Regions from separate parts of the Priestia sp. USM5 genome, predicted to be linked through region 3. Evidence: riboswitches for the same ligand, from Rfam matches in the RefSeq annotation. Region 3 holds a riboswitch; each other region holds the start of a gene.
What was found. Region 3 has a riboswitch for thiamine pyrophosphate ahead of thiC (phosphomethylpyrimidine synthase ThiC). Riboswitches for the same ligand answer to the same signal wherever they lie in the genome.

Region 1 (4,276 bases), 2.1 Mb from region 3:
ATCACCAACTTCCATCTTTTGCAACTCATTTAAGCAGGTTAATTCAGCGTATTTATTATATCGAAGCTGCTGATTACTATAACCGTCCCCTCAAAGGTTATATGCTTGTTATGAAAAACCAACCCGCTTATATATCTCTTCATTTTGCCGATCAGCTCATATAAAAAAAGCGCTCTATTCTTTTGAATAGAGCGCTTTTTTTATTCGTATTTTTTCACTGTTACTTGACATTCTTTTAACGGGATAAGCTTCGACTTTTTCGTCCATTTGTATCCTAACCAAACAATTAAGAATAAAGGAAGTCCGATATAAGAAACAAGTACACCGTACCAGTCAATCGAGTCACCCATAAACGCCGAATAGTTTTGGCCTAAAATAACAACGGCACATAAAATAAAGGCAAAGATAGGGCCAAATGGGAAAAGTTTTGCATGATATGGAAGTTCACTCAAATCATGACCTTGAGCAACAAATGCTCTTCTAAAACGATAGTGGCTGATCGCAATTCCTAACCAAGCAATAAAACCAGACATACCAGAAGCGTTAAGTAACCACGTATATACCGCACCGTCTCCAAAAAATGAAGCACCAAATGCAAGTGTACCGACAAGTGCCGTTGCGATTAAGGCATTAACTGGAACGCCTCGTTTATTCACTTTTGCTAAAAACCTTGGTGCTTTTCCATCTTTCGCTAAGTTCCACAGCATACGCGTAGAAGCATACATGCCTGAGTTACCAGCAGATAAAACAGCTGTTAAAATAACGGCATTAATCGCTGATGCTGCAAACGCCAGACCTGCTCGTTCGAATATCAAAGTAAACGGACTTACTCGCACGTCATCACTTGCTAATGAATTCGCTGTGTATGGAATAAGCATTCCAATAACAAAAATAGCTAAAATATAAAATAACAAGATGCGCCAGAAGACTTGTTTAACTGCGCGAGGAACCGTTTTTTCCGGATCTTCACTTTCTCCAGCTGCGACTCCAAGCAACTCTGTTCCTTGGAATGAAAAACCAGCTGCCATAAAGATACCTAGTACAGTGAAGAATCCACCGTGAATCGGTCCATCACCAAGCGTGAAGTTTTTAAAACCTGGTGCTTCATTGTTAAAGATACCAAAAATCATCATAATACCAATAACTAAAAAGATAATAACCGTTACTACTTTAATTAACGAAAACCAAAATTCAGATTCACCAAATCCTTTTACAGAAAGGTAGTTAAGCCCAAACATAATTAATAAAAACAGGGCACTCCATAAAATAGAAGAAGAGTTTGGGAACCAAAATTTCATAATAAGGGCTCCAGCGGATAATTCAGCTGCAATCGTAATAGCCCAGTTATACCAGTAGTTCCAGCCGAGAGCGAAACCAAAGGATGGATCTACAAAACGAGACGCATACGTACTAAATGAACCAGCTTCAGGCATATAAGCTGCGAGCTCTGCTAGGCTGGTCATCAAAAAGTAAACCATGACGCCAATGATAGCGTAAGCTAAAAGCGCTCCCCCAGGTCCTGCTGTGTGAATTGCTCCACCACTTGCTAGGAATAAGCCGGTTCCGATGGCTCCTCCTAATGAAATCATCGTTAAGTGGCGAGATTTCAACCCACGTTTTAATTCTTGCTGCTCTTGCATAGATAAATACTCCTTTCGAATGTACGGAAAGAGACGGGATAACATAAAAAAAGCCCGCAGTATATGTGCGCGCTTTTAAATCTGAAAACCGCGTCAACCTTCCGTGAAGATAGCTCTTCACATCACTCGCATGATGTGACAGTTCTGTTCCTGTTCGGAGACAGCCCCAGCTTAAATCAACCGAGAAGTGATCTAAACTTCGGCAATTTTTCCTTTCAAGCAACATCCTCAATGTTCTCTGCATTTCCGTTACTTTACTATTAAAAACTGCGACCTCTACCTCATCGATTAGGATGAGGGTTTTTTATATTCAATTGACATAAAAGAAGTATAACAAATACTAAAACGATTGTCATTATAAAAAATAGATTCAGAAAATAGAAACATCTTTGAAATCTCTCGAATCTATTTTGTTACATATGGTATAATAAACATTGTCTTTATACTACATAAATATCCAAACGTACCACAGGGGGAGCCGCCGTGCTGAGAGTGAACGAAACGTTCAGACCCTTAGAACCTGTTAGTTAACGCTAGCGTAGGAATGTGGGAATAGTAGCATATATTTGCTTACTCCTGTGTAAACCGTTTGATATGAATGATTCAAAAACAGGAGTGAGAAACGTGAATAAAGCATTACCTTTACAGGCTAAAATTGAAATAGCTATTTTTGCAGCATTGGCACTTCTACTTGACCTTTTGCCTTCCATTAAGATTGCAACGGCTGTAAGTATTTCGTTCTCCATGGTGCCCATTTTTATTATGTGCTTTCGCTGGGGAGTAAAAGGCGGGGCTCTATCTGGTCTATTATGGGGGCTTTTGCAGTTAGCGACAGGAACGGCTTATATTTTAACAGCGCTACAAACATTTATTGAATATATTGTGGCTTTTGCTTTTATAGGTTTTGGAGGTATTTTTTCACAATCTATTAAAACAAATTTAGCTACCAATAACAGATCAAAAGCTTTTGTTTTGATTGTTTTATCCCTTATTATCGGAAGCTTCGCACGTTATTTCTGGCACTTTATTGCTGGTATTATTTTCTGGGGATCGTACGCACCAAAAGGTATGTCCGCTCTGTGGTATTCTTTTTCAATGAACGGTATTTCAATGGTAGGGTCACTAATAGCCTGCTTAGTCATTCTTTCATTGTTAATTCCATCGGCATCAAGAATGATTGTAACTAAATCACATTCATCATAAGAAAAAAGACTAAATCTACCAAGATTTAGTCTTTTTTTTCATTTGTCACCTTTGTTTACACAAAAGTGTGTCAGGTTTGATAACATAGTTAGTGAAATATTCAAAAAACTGTTTTATGATAGTCAACATATTCAAACGAGATAAAGGATTGATCGTATGCTACAGAAATGGATCACGAGCATAGGTTTAGATATTGGAACAAGCACAACAAAACTGATTGTAAGCAAACTGTTAATAGCAAATCAACAAAATCAGTTTACGCTGCCAGGCTGTCAAATTATTGATCGTCAAGTAACGTATGCAAGTTCTATCTATACCACACCTATGCTAAACGAGGTTGAAATCGATGTTCAACGATTAACGGTACTACTAGAACAAGAGTACAAGAATGCAGAAATCTCCTTAGATCAAGTGGAGGCGGGCGCTGTGATCATCACAGGAGAAACTGCTAGAAAGCAAAATGCAGAAACTATCGTTCACTATCTAGCCGAACATGCTGGAGATTTTGTTGTTGCAACAGCCGGTGCTGACTTGGAAGGAATATTGGCGGCAAAAGGATCAGGAGCAATACAACATTCCGCTGAAACAAATGCAGTAATTGCCAATATTGATGTAGGAGGAGGCACCGCTAACATCGCTTTATGTCAAAACGGAAAAGTGATCGAAACGTTTACGCTGCATGTAGGTGGAAGATTAATTCGGCTGAATTCAGACGGCTTTGTTACCTACGTTTCACCTTATTTAACTGAATTTTTAAAAAATAATTCTTTAATACTGCGAGAAGGTGAAAAAGCAACATTTGAAAAACTCTCGTCTATCTGTCAATTACTATCTGTCAATTACTAGCTGAAGAAACCGTGAATTATGTAAGAGCACTAATTCAAACCTCTTCGCTGCTCGTTTCTCCTCATACAAGATCTTCTATCCAACCAGAAACAATTATGATTTCAGGAGGGGTAGGAGCAATGATGGAGAAGCAAAAGCCGAAAACAGTGAGGGAAGTGGCTGTACATGGAGACATTGGTCCTCTGCTAGCGTATCAGTTTCAATCCATACACGTATCTCAAGCCGCTGAAACAACGCGCGCTACTGTCATTGGGGCTGGCATGCAAAATACAGAAGTTAGCGGATCAACCGTATACATTAAGTCTAAAAAACTGCCGCTGAAAAACATTCCGATTATAGAAATACCTGTACAGCCAGAGGAGGAGTGGAATCCGCAGCTGTTTCAAGAAAGAGCTCGAGCGTCATGTATGCAGGCTTCAACTGTTTTCAGCGCAGAAGATCCTCCCGTTGCTATTGCTTTATCTCATTTCCCTTACTGCAGCTATATAATGCTGCAAGAATTAGCAAAAGTAATAAGCGCTGAATTTGGTGCTTGTTTTAAAGGAGCTAAGTGCCTCGTTGTTTTATGCGAGCAGGATATTGCTAAA
Region 2 (4,276 bases), 1.7 Mb from region 3:
CGTTGTCCGCAGAACACAAGAAATTAAATAAAGGAGAATATTTATGAGTGAAAAAGCAGTGGAGTTATTTCGTGCCAGCATTCCTATTTTTCAGGCTCTAAGTGATTCAGCAAGACAAGATATTATTTTGCTGCTCGCGGAAAAAGAGCCTTTAACCGTTAATGAAATTGCAAACGAGTCTACTTTATCACGACCGGCAATTTCTCATCATTTAAAAATTTTACGTGATCAAAAGCTTGTGCAAATTGAGCAAAAAGGAACGCAGAGATATTATTCATTGGCTTTAAACGAGGCAGTTGAGCTATTAAAAAGCTTGCTTGCTACAGTTGAAGCTGAATGTTTATAGGGAGATGAAAGAGATGAACCACGAGCAATTCTATATCACAGATGAAACGGTCATTGAACATATTGTCTCTACACAAAAGCAGTATTTCTATGCACAAAAGACAAAGAGCATCAGCAGCCGCATTCAAGCGCTGAATAAGCTCAGAGACGCAGTCAAACAAAACGAGCAGAGAATTATGGATGCTTTAAAACAAGACTTGAATAAATCTGAAGTAGAGGCGTACACGTCGGAAATTGGGATTTTACTAGAGGAAATTCGGTTTACGCTTAAGCATTTAGCAAAATGGATGAAGCCTAAAAAAGTAAAAACCGCTTTAACACACGTGGGCTCTAAAGGGAAAATTGTTCCTGAACCGTATGGAGTCGCGTTAATTATTGCTCCGTGGAACTATCCGTTTCAATTAGCGCTGTCTCCTTTAGTAGGAGCGATTGCCGCTGGAAACACGGCGATTATAAAGCCTTCTGAATTAACGCCTAGCGTATCTCGGGTTATACAAGAATTACTAGCTGAGGCTTTTGATCCCGCATTTGTGACGGTGATTGAAGGCGCTGTAGACACGACGAGCCTGCTTTTAAAACAGCCCCTCGATTATATTTTCTTTACGGGAAGTGTAAATGTAGGGAAAATTATTATGCAAGAAGCAGGGAAGCAGCTTATTCCCGTCACGCTGGAGCTAGGAGGAAAAAGTCCGTGCATTGTACATGAAGATGCAAACCTAGATCTTGCAGCGAAGCGAATTATGTTTGGCAAAGGAATGAATGCAGGCCAAACGTGCGTTGCTCCCGATTATTTGCTCGTGCATAAAAAGGTAAAAGCGCAGCTAGTGGAGAAACTTCGCGAAGCGATTTATCAATTTTACGGTAGTAATCCGCTTGAAAGTGAGCGCTACGGCCGTATTGTCAGTGAGCGCCATTTTATTCGGCTAGTTGAGTTTTTAAAAGACGGAAACGCTATAGTTGGAGGCGGGTATAATAAAAGTACGCTCACAATAGAACCTACGGTGTTAAGTGAAGTAAGCTGGACATCAGACGTTATGCAAGAAGAAATTTTTGGGCCTATTCTTCCTATGATTGAATACGAAACGCTAGACGAAGTTATTCATAAAGTTCAAGAAAAAGCTAAGCCGTTAGCTCTTTACTTGTTTACGGAAAGTGCAAATGTACAAAATGTCATAACGGAGCGTCTTTCATTTGGAGGAGGCTGTATAAATGATACGCTTATGCATATCGCTACGCCATATTTACCCTTTGGCGGAGTTGGAGAAAGCGGTACGGGCCAATATCATGGAAAAGACAGCTTTCAGACATTTTCTCATTTTAAAAGCATGCTGTCTCAAACAACGAAGTTTGATTTGTCATTCCGCTATCCTTCAGAGAAACAAAACTTGAAAATGATTAAAAAATTATTGAAATAAAAAGCCTCCTGATAGGAGGCTTTTTCGTTATTTTGAAAGTGAAAGCTGAGAAAGCGGCCATTTTTCTTGTGTATACGCCATTTCCCAAAATAAATACTCCAGCTCACAGCTTTTGATAAAGTGATCTTTCATACGATTACGTTCTTCTTCAGTCGCTTGCTCGGTGAGTTCATCAAGTTTGTTACAAAACCATTGTGTTGTGCCATTCATTTCTTCATTATTATAAAACTGAATCCATTCATAAAAAGGATGAGAAGGAGATGGATTTACTTGTTCTGTAATGCGCTGGCCAATTTCAACGTACGTCCACGGACATGGAAGAAGCACGGCAATGATTTCCGCTAAGCTGCCTGTATGCGCAACGCTTGTCATATGGTTAATGTAGTGGCTGGCCGTTGGTGAAAGAGCCTCAGTGTGGAGGTCTTCATAGCGTACGCCTGCTACTTCACAAAAATTATTATGAGGGTGTACTTCACTATGTAATACCGTAGAAATGCCGGCATTAAAGGCTTCCATTTCGGTACGCGTACGGCATTTTGTTAAAGCAGCGCCGTAAATGCGGACAAATGCTGTTAAGTATTCGTAGTCTTGAGAAACGTAGTGAATAAGCGCTTCTTTTGGCACGTCTCCTTCAGCAATTCCTTTAATAAAAGGGTGGTTAAAAATGGCTTCGTAAATATAGTTTGCTTCTTGTCTTAATTGAGATGAAAATGACATCAAAATCCTCCTTTAATTATGAGGAAGTCACAAACAAGCACATAAAGGAAATAAAAAACACTCCGTTTATAAACGGAGTGGCAAAGGACAGTACAAAACTGAACATTGCCACTTTCCTACGCTGGTATGAGCCAGATCAGGTTCAAAGGGATCAAGAAAACTTGTCTCAGCCGGTCGGCACCCCTAGTGGACTTCCTATTAGTCTATGTTTAACTTACCATATATTCTGAAAAATAGAAAGCGTTACGGAAAATTGTTCCCTAACGGTTTTTATCTCTTAAAGAGGTAGCTTCTTGAAGCTATTTTTAATCATTTTTGTTTAAAAATGCATATTTTTAGGGAAGAAGAGGTATTAATGAAGGGAAGAGCCGTTTTCGTCTCCGAAACATTCCCATATAAATAGAAGAAAGGAGAGAACAAAATGGCAAAATTTCGTTTGTATGCTGTATTAAATACAGTAGGCTTGGCTATTACACTTCTTGTGAATTATTTAGCAAATGCGATTCCAATAGGAGGCAAAACAACGGCAGAGGCTTCTGCGCAAGTTCCTACGTTGTTTACACCAGCCGGTTATGCCTTTGCTATCTGGGGCGTTATTTATTTGTTATTAACCATTTGGGTTATACGCCAATTTTTTGCAAGAGAAGATCAAAAGGAAATATATGCACGTATCGGCATTTGGTTTTTTCTAAACTGTTTGTTAAATAGTGCGTGGATCTTTATTTTCCAAAACGATTACTATAAGTTATCCCTTTTAGTTATGCTCTTTATTTTAGGCACATTAATGATTGTATATTCCATTATTCAGCATTCTCGGATGACGACATGGTTTATGCGTCTGCCGATTTCGCTTTATCTTGGATGGATTTCTGTTGCGACTATTGTTAATGTATTTGTCGTATTTCAAGCAAATGGAATACAGCACTTACTTGGCCTAAATGAGTTAGCATGGACGATTATTATGCTGCTGGTAGGGGCTGCGCTGGGCATTATGTTTACATTAAAAAACCGAGACGCTGTTTATCCGCTTGTTTTTATTTGGGCTTATATTGCCATTGCGGTGAAACAAAGTGGAAATCAGCCAATTGTCATTACTGTTATCATCTCGATTGTTTTATTAGCAATTGCTATTATTGTGGGACTGATTAAACGCTATAGACGTTTTTAAAAAGAAGCTCTAGCTTTTGTAAGCTAGAGCTTTTTATGATGCTCTTTTGATTGTAAAAAAGCAGCTGTAAAAGCAATTAAGCTAATTAAAATACCAAAAGGAACAACAATTGGTACGAATGATAAAATAAATGTCATAAGCGTAACCTCCATGTTGCATCGGTGCATAATGAAAAATTCAACTTTTTAAATTGAAGTTCCGCTATTATAGTATGCTAGGCTTTATGTTTGGAGCCTATATGTTTAGAAATAAACGAAAAAGGCAACATACGTTACATATAGTTTATATAGGAGGAGTTAAAATGGAAACATATTTAGTGGCTTACACAGATAAAGACGATATGGAATATAAACAAGTGACGTGCGAGAGTTATGAAGATGCAGAGCGTACAGTTCTTCGTTTAGAGAGAGAAGGGCATATGCATATTGAAGAAATATCAAATCAAGAAGCCTACCGTGGAGACGAATCATCGTACAGAGAATAATTTTTGAATAGAAACATCAAACTCAAAATGAAGAGGCAGCTGCTTCTTCATTTTTTCTATTCTATATAGATATCGTTTTATAGAAAAAAGTAAAACGGGAATGATTTTCTTCTGCATTTATGGTACAGTACTAATCAGATGAGTTTT
Region 3 (4,276 bases):
CAGCGTCTTACGGAAGAATGTGAGGATTCAACGATAATGTGCTGACAATTTTGCTGAACAAATAATAACTTTTCTTCAAGCTGCTTAATTTGTTTTTTTAGCTGTTCTACTTCATTATTGATAGATATTTGAACCACTGTTAACAAACTCTTTAGCTTTTTCTTTCATTCCTTCTTTTCTTACTTCGTTTACATCTTTTTCATTTTCTTGAGTCATGTTACGAATATCTTGAGAAATACGCATCGAACAGAATTTAGGTCCACACATTGAACAGAAATGGGCTGTTTTAGCACCTTCAGCGGGAAGTGTTTCATCGTGATATTCTTTTGCGCGCTCTGGATCTAGTGACAGGTTAAATTGATCATTCCATCTAAATTCAAATCTTGCTTTAGACAGAGCATTATCGCGTTTTTGTGCTCCTGGATGGCCTTTTGCTAGGTCAGCAGCATGCGCAGCAATTTTATAGGTGATAACGCCTTCGCGAACGTCTTCTTTATTCGGGAGTCCTAAATGTTCTTTTGGCGTTACGTAGCAAAGCATAGCTGTCCCAAACCAGCCAATCATTGCAGCACCAATACCTGATGTAATATGGTCATAGCCTGGAGCGATGTCGGTTGTAAGCGGTCCAAGAGTATAGAAGGGAGCTTCCTGGCATATTTCCATTTGTTTATCTACGTTTTCTTTGATGAGATGCATTGGAACATGTCCAGGACCTTCAATCATAACTTGAACATCGTGTTTCCAAGCAATTTTAGTTAATTCACCAAGCGTTTCTAATTCACCGAACTGTGCCTCATCATTAGCATCTGCAATGGAACCAGGACGTAGCCCATCGCCAAGCGAAATAGCAATATCGTATGCTTTACAGATTTCACAGATTTCTTCAAAGCGAGTATATAAAAAGTTCTCTTCATGATGAGCTAAACACCACTGCGCCAAGATGGATCCTCCGCGTGAAACAATACCTGTCGTACGTTTCGCTGTCAGAGGAATATAACGTAAAAGAACACCTGCGTGAATAGTAAAGTAATCAACACCTTGTTCTGCTTGTTCAATTAATGTATCGCGGTATGCTTCCCACGTTAGATCTTCTGCTACGCCTTTTACTTTTTCAAGCGCTTGGTAAATAGGAACGGTCCCTACAGGAACAGGCGAGTTGCGGATAATCCATTCGCGTGTTGTGTGAATATCCTTTCCAGTTGATAGATCCATAATTGTATCGGCTCCCCAACGCGTTGCCCATGTCATTTTTTCTACTTCATCTTCAATAGCTGAACGAATAGCTGAATTTCCGATATTAGCATTAATTTTCACATGGAATTTGCGGCCGATAATCATCGGTTCGCTCTCAGGGTGATTGATATTATTAGGGATAATTGCACGTCCTCTTGCTACTTCTTCACGCACAACTTCAGGATTCATCTGTTCACGAATAGCGATAAATTCCATTTCGGGCGTGATGATTCCTTTTTTCGCATAGTGCATTTGCGTTACATTTTGATTTTTTTTCGCGCGCAAAGGTAAACGTTTAGTGATAAAGCGCTCGTACTGATCTCTTGGATCACCGTCATAATAACCGTTATCCTGTGGCTGAACCGTACGGCCTTGATATGTTTCTACATCGTTTCGTTCTGCAATCCACTTTTCGCGCAGAGCCGGTAATCCTTTTTGTAAATTAATTTCATAAGAGGGATCTGTATAAACACCGCTCGTGTCGTATACACGTACGGGACTATTTTCTTCTTCACCAAAAGACCCTGTAGTAGGAGACTGATGAATTTCACGCATAGGTACTTTAAGGTCTTGTCTGGATCCTTGGACATATACTTTGTGACTGTTTGGAAAAGGCTTTTTCATAGAAACTGATACATTTTGTTTTGACATTACATATTCCTCCGGTTTCGCATAAAGTGTAGCTATACCGAACCATAAAAAAAATCGGGTTCTGTGATAGACAGAACCCGATGGAATAGGCAAAAAAAGAATAAAACTATACTATTCTTTTCAAGACTACTTCCCTCCGCTGGTATAACCCAAATCAGGTTCAAAGGGTTAAAGAGTTTTATTGCACTCTTCTCTCAGTCTGAGCTATCAGACACCCCTAGTAGAAATAACATTCAAATTATTCAATTTACGGCTTAAGTTTACCATCATTCGGTAAAAAATCAACCCTTAAATAAAAAAAGCTAGACAATTAGCGTTGTCTAGCAGCATCGATTGCAATCACAATAGCTGTAATAATATGCATGATAAATCCCAAAAATGGAATCCAAGCAACCAGTGAGGTAACAAGTCCTAGTATGTTTCCATAAGCAGATAACCCTCGTCTATTAGCTAAAATGAGTGTGATAGCATGAAGAATAAATCCAATAAAAAGAGGAGTATAGCTAAAGCCCATAACAATCCCCGCGCCAATTAAAGGAATTCCCAGCAAGGCTTCATACCCAGCAGTGACCCATTTCATTGTACGTACATTTCCATTCATAGTAAAAAGCCTCCTAAAAAAGATACTACTATATACGAGAAAAGAGAGAAAAAAGTTTCAAATTACTTAGGGGATATGTCGTATAAGTCAGCCCTATTGGAATAAAATGATAGATGACAGTAAAGGGGGATGGAAAAAACATAATAATTTAGTCATTTTTTCACACTAAAGAAAAATAGTCTAGATGATTCATTTTTAGCTAAGGGACCAGAATTTATACTGAACATAGTGACTGCTTTTTAAAATAAATAAAAGCTGATATCGTGTTTTTTGGTTGTAGCATGTAAGCTTTTTATTACAAATTATTAAAGATTCTTATCTTTTTGCAAATACACATTGTATTTCATAGTTTTAACAATTATGATAAAAAAGCAAGTGTCAAAATAGGAAAATAGTTGAGCATGTAAAACGAAGCGATAAGCTTATTAATTTGAAAGAAAGGCAAGGTACATAGCTTTATGTGGGAAATTATTGTAGCAATCATTTTAGGGATTGTAGAAGGTTTAACAGAGTTTGCTCCCGTTTCGTCAACTGGGCATATGATTATTGTGGATGACCTGTGGTTAAATTCAAAAGAATTATTTTCATCTCCAGTAGCTAATACATTTAAGATTGTTATTCAGCTAGGCTCGATCTTAGCAGTAGTTGTTATTTTTAAAGATCGTTTTATTAATTTATTAGGATTGGGAAAAAAACCAGCTGCTGCAATTGGACCGACAAATCGCTTAAATTTAATGCAAGTAATTGTTGGTTTGTTACCCGCAGGAGTGTTAGGACTTTTGTTTGATGATTACATTGATGAACATTTGTTTTCTTTAAATACGGTGCTAATTGGCTTAGTGGTCGGAGCTGTATTAATGATTCTAGCAGATTTGTTTGGACCTAAACGTCCGCGTGTAGAGACGGTGGACCAAATGTCTTATGGACAAGCACTAGGTATAGGACTGTTTCAATGTATTGCTCTTTGGCCAGGTTTTTCTCGTTCAGGCTCAACGATTTCAGGAGGGGTTCTTCTTGGAATGAGCCATAAGGCAGCCGCAGATTTTACATTTATTATGGCAGTGCCAATTATGGCAGGAGCAAGTGGACTTTCATTGGTTAAAAACTGGCAGTATTTCACATCAGATGCACTACCGTTTTTTATTGCTGGTTTTATCAGCGCCTTTATTTTTGCGCTTATATCGATTCGCTTTTTCTTAAAATTAATCAACCGCATTAAATTAGTTCCGTTTGCCATTTATCGAATTGTCTTAGCGGCTATTCTATATTTTGTATTTTTATAAAATAAATAAGCGTATTTTATAGCCATTTAAACTTCTGATAAAGACTTAAAAAGCAAGAAAAAGCTATTGCAACATTGCAATAGCTTTTTTGCATAAATATATATTATTGTCTTTTGAAAGCGTTTTATAAACATGGGTATTGACAAAACGTGTCGAAAAATAGTAAATTAATATTTGTGCAGTATAAAGTTAAGTAAAAGTAAGACTTCTGTTTAGTTTTATTGACTGTAAAAAACGTATGACAACGTATAGATCGTTTTAATTTTATAAAAATTGAATAATAAGCTTAATCGTATAGAGCGGGGGAATCATTATCGGCAGTAAAGCTGCCTTGGGGTGAATCCTTACAAAAGGTAGGAAACTCTCAATTCCGAATCCGACAGTTAACCTCGTTTGCTTTATTGAGAGAAAGAGCCCAAAATAGCGTAAGTAAAAGGCTGTTCTTTCTTAAGAATAGTCTTTTTTTGTTTTTTCAGAAAAGTATATACAAATGTCATACATCTTTGGG

Region 1: linked by a shared signal. The riboswitch ahead of thiT (energy-coupled thiamine transporter ThiT) and the one ahead of thiC (phosphomethylpyrimidine synthase ThiC) in region 3 are both predicted to bind thiamine pyrophosphate.
Region 2: linked by a shared signal. The riboswitch ahead of tenA (thiaminase II) and the one ahead of thiC (phosphomethylpyrimidine synthase ThiC) in region 3 are both predicted to bind thiamine pyrophosphate.

Annotation. Positions count from the first base shown of each region.
Region 1 is NZ_JBSGKN010000001.1:2,153,533-2,157,808, forward strand. It holds gene ACWATA_RS11770 (hypothetical protein) at 1-164, shown strand, start outside; gene ACWATA_RS11775 (amino acid permease) at 201-1,640, opposite strand; lysine riboswitch at 1,743-1,927, opposite strand; TPP riboswitch at 2,102-2,202, shown strand; gene thiT (energy-coupled thiamine transporter ThiT) at 2,235-2,843, shown strand; gene ACWATA_RS11785 (ethanolamine ammonia-lyase reactivating factor EutA) at 3,000-3,689, shown strand; gene ACWATA_RS11790 (ethanolamine ammonia-lyase reactivating factor EutA) at 3,701-4,276, shown strand, end outside.
Region 2 is NZ_JBSGKN010000001.1:2,549,981-2,554,256, reverse strand. It holds gene ACWATA_RS13815 (SDR family NAD(P)-dependent oxidoreductase) at 1-31, shown strand, start outside; gene ACWATA_RS13810 (ArsR/SmtB family transcription factor) at 44-346, shown strand; gene ACWATA_RS13805 (aldehyde dehydrogenase) at 360-1,760, shown strand; gene tenA (thiaminase II) at 1,788-2,477, opposite strand; TPP riboswitch at 2,574-2,672, opposite strand; gene ACWATA_RS13795 (TspO/MBR family protein) at 2,899-3,645, shown strand; gene ACWATA_RS13790 (hypothetical protein) at 3,947-4,129, shown strand.
Region 3 is NZ_JBSGKN010000001.1:4,209,545-4,213,820, reverse strand. It holds gene thiC (phosphomethylpyrimidine synthase ThiC) at 115-1,884, opposite strand; TPP riboswitch at 1,999-2,113, opposite strand; gene ACWATA_RS22125 (hypothetical protein) at 2,195-2,485, opposite strand; gene ACWATA_RS22120 (undecaprenyl-diphosphate phosphatase) at 2,944-3,768, shown strand; cyclic di-AMP (ydaO/yuaA leader) riboswitch at 4,042-4,181, shown strand.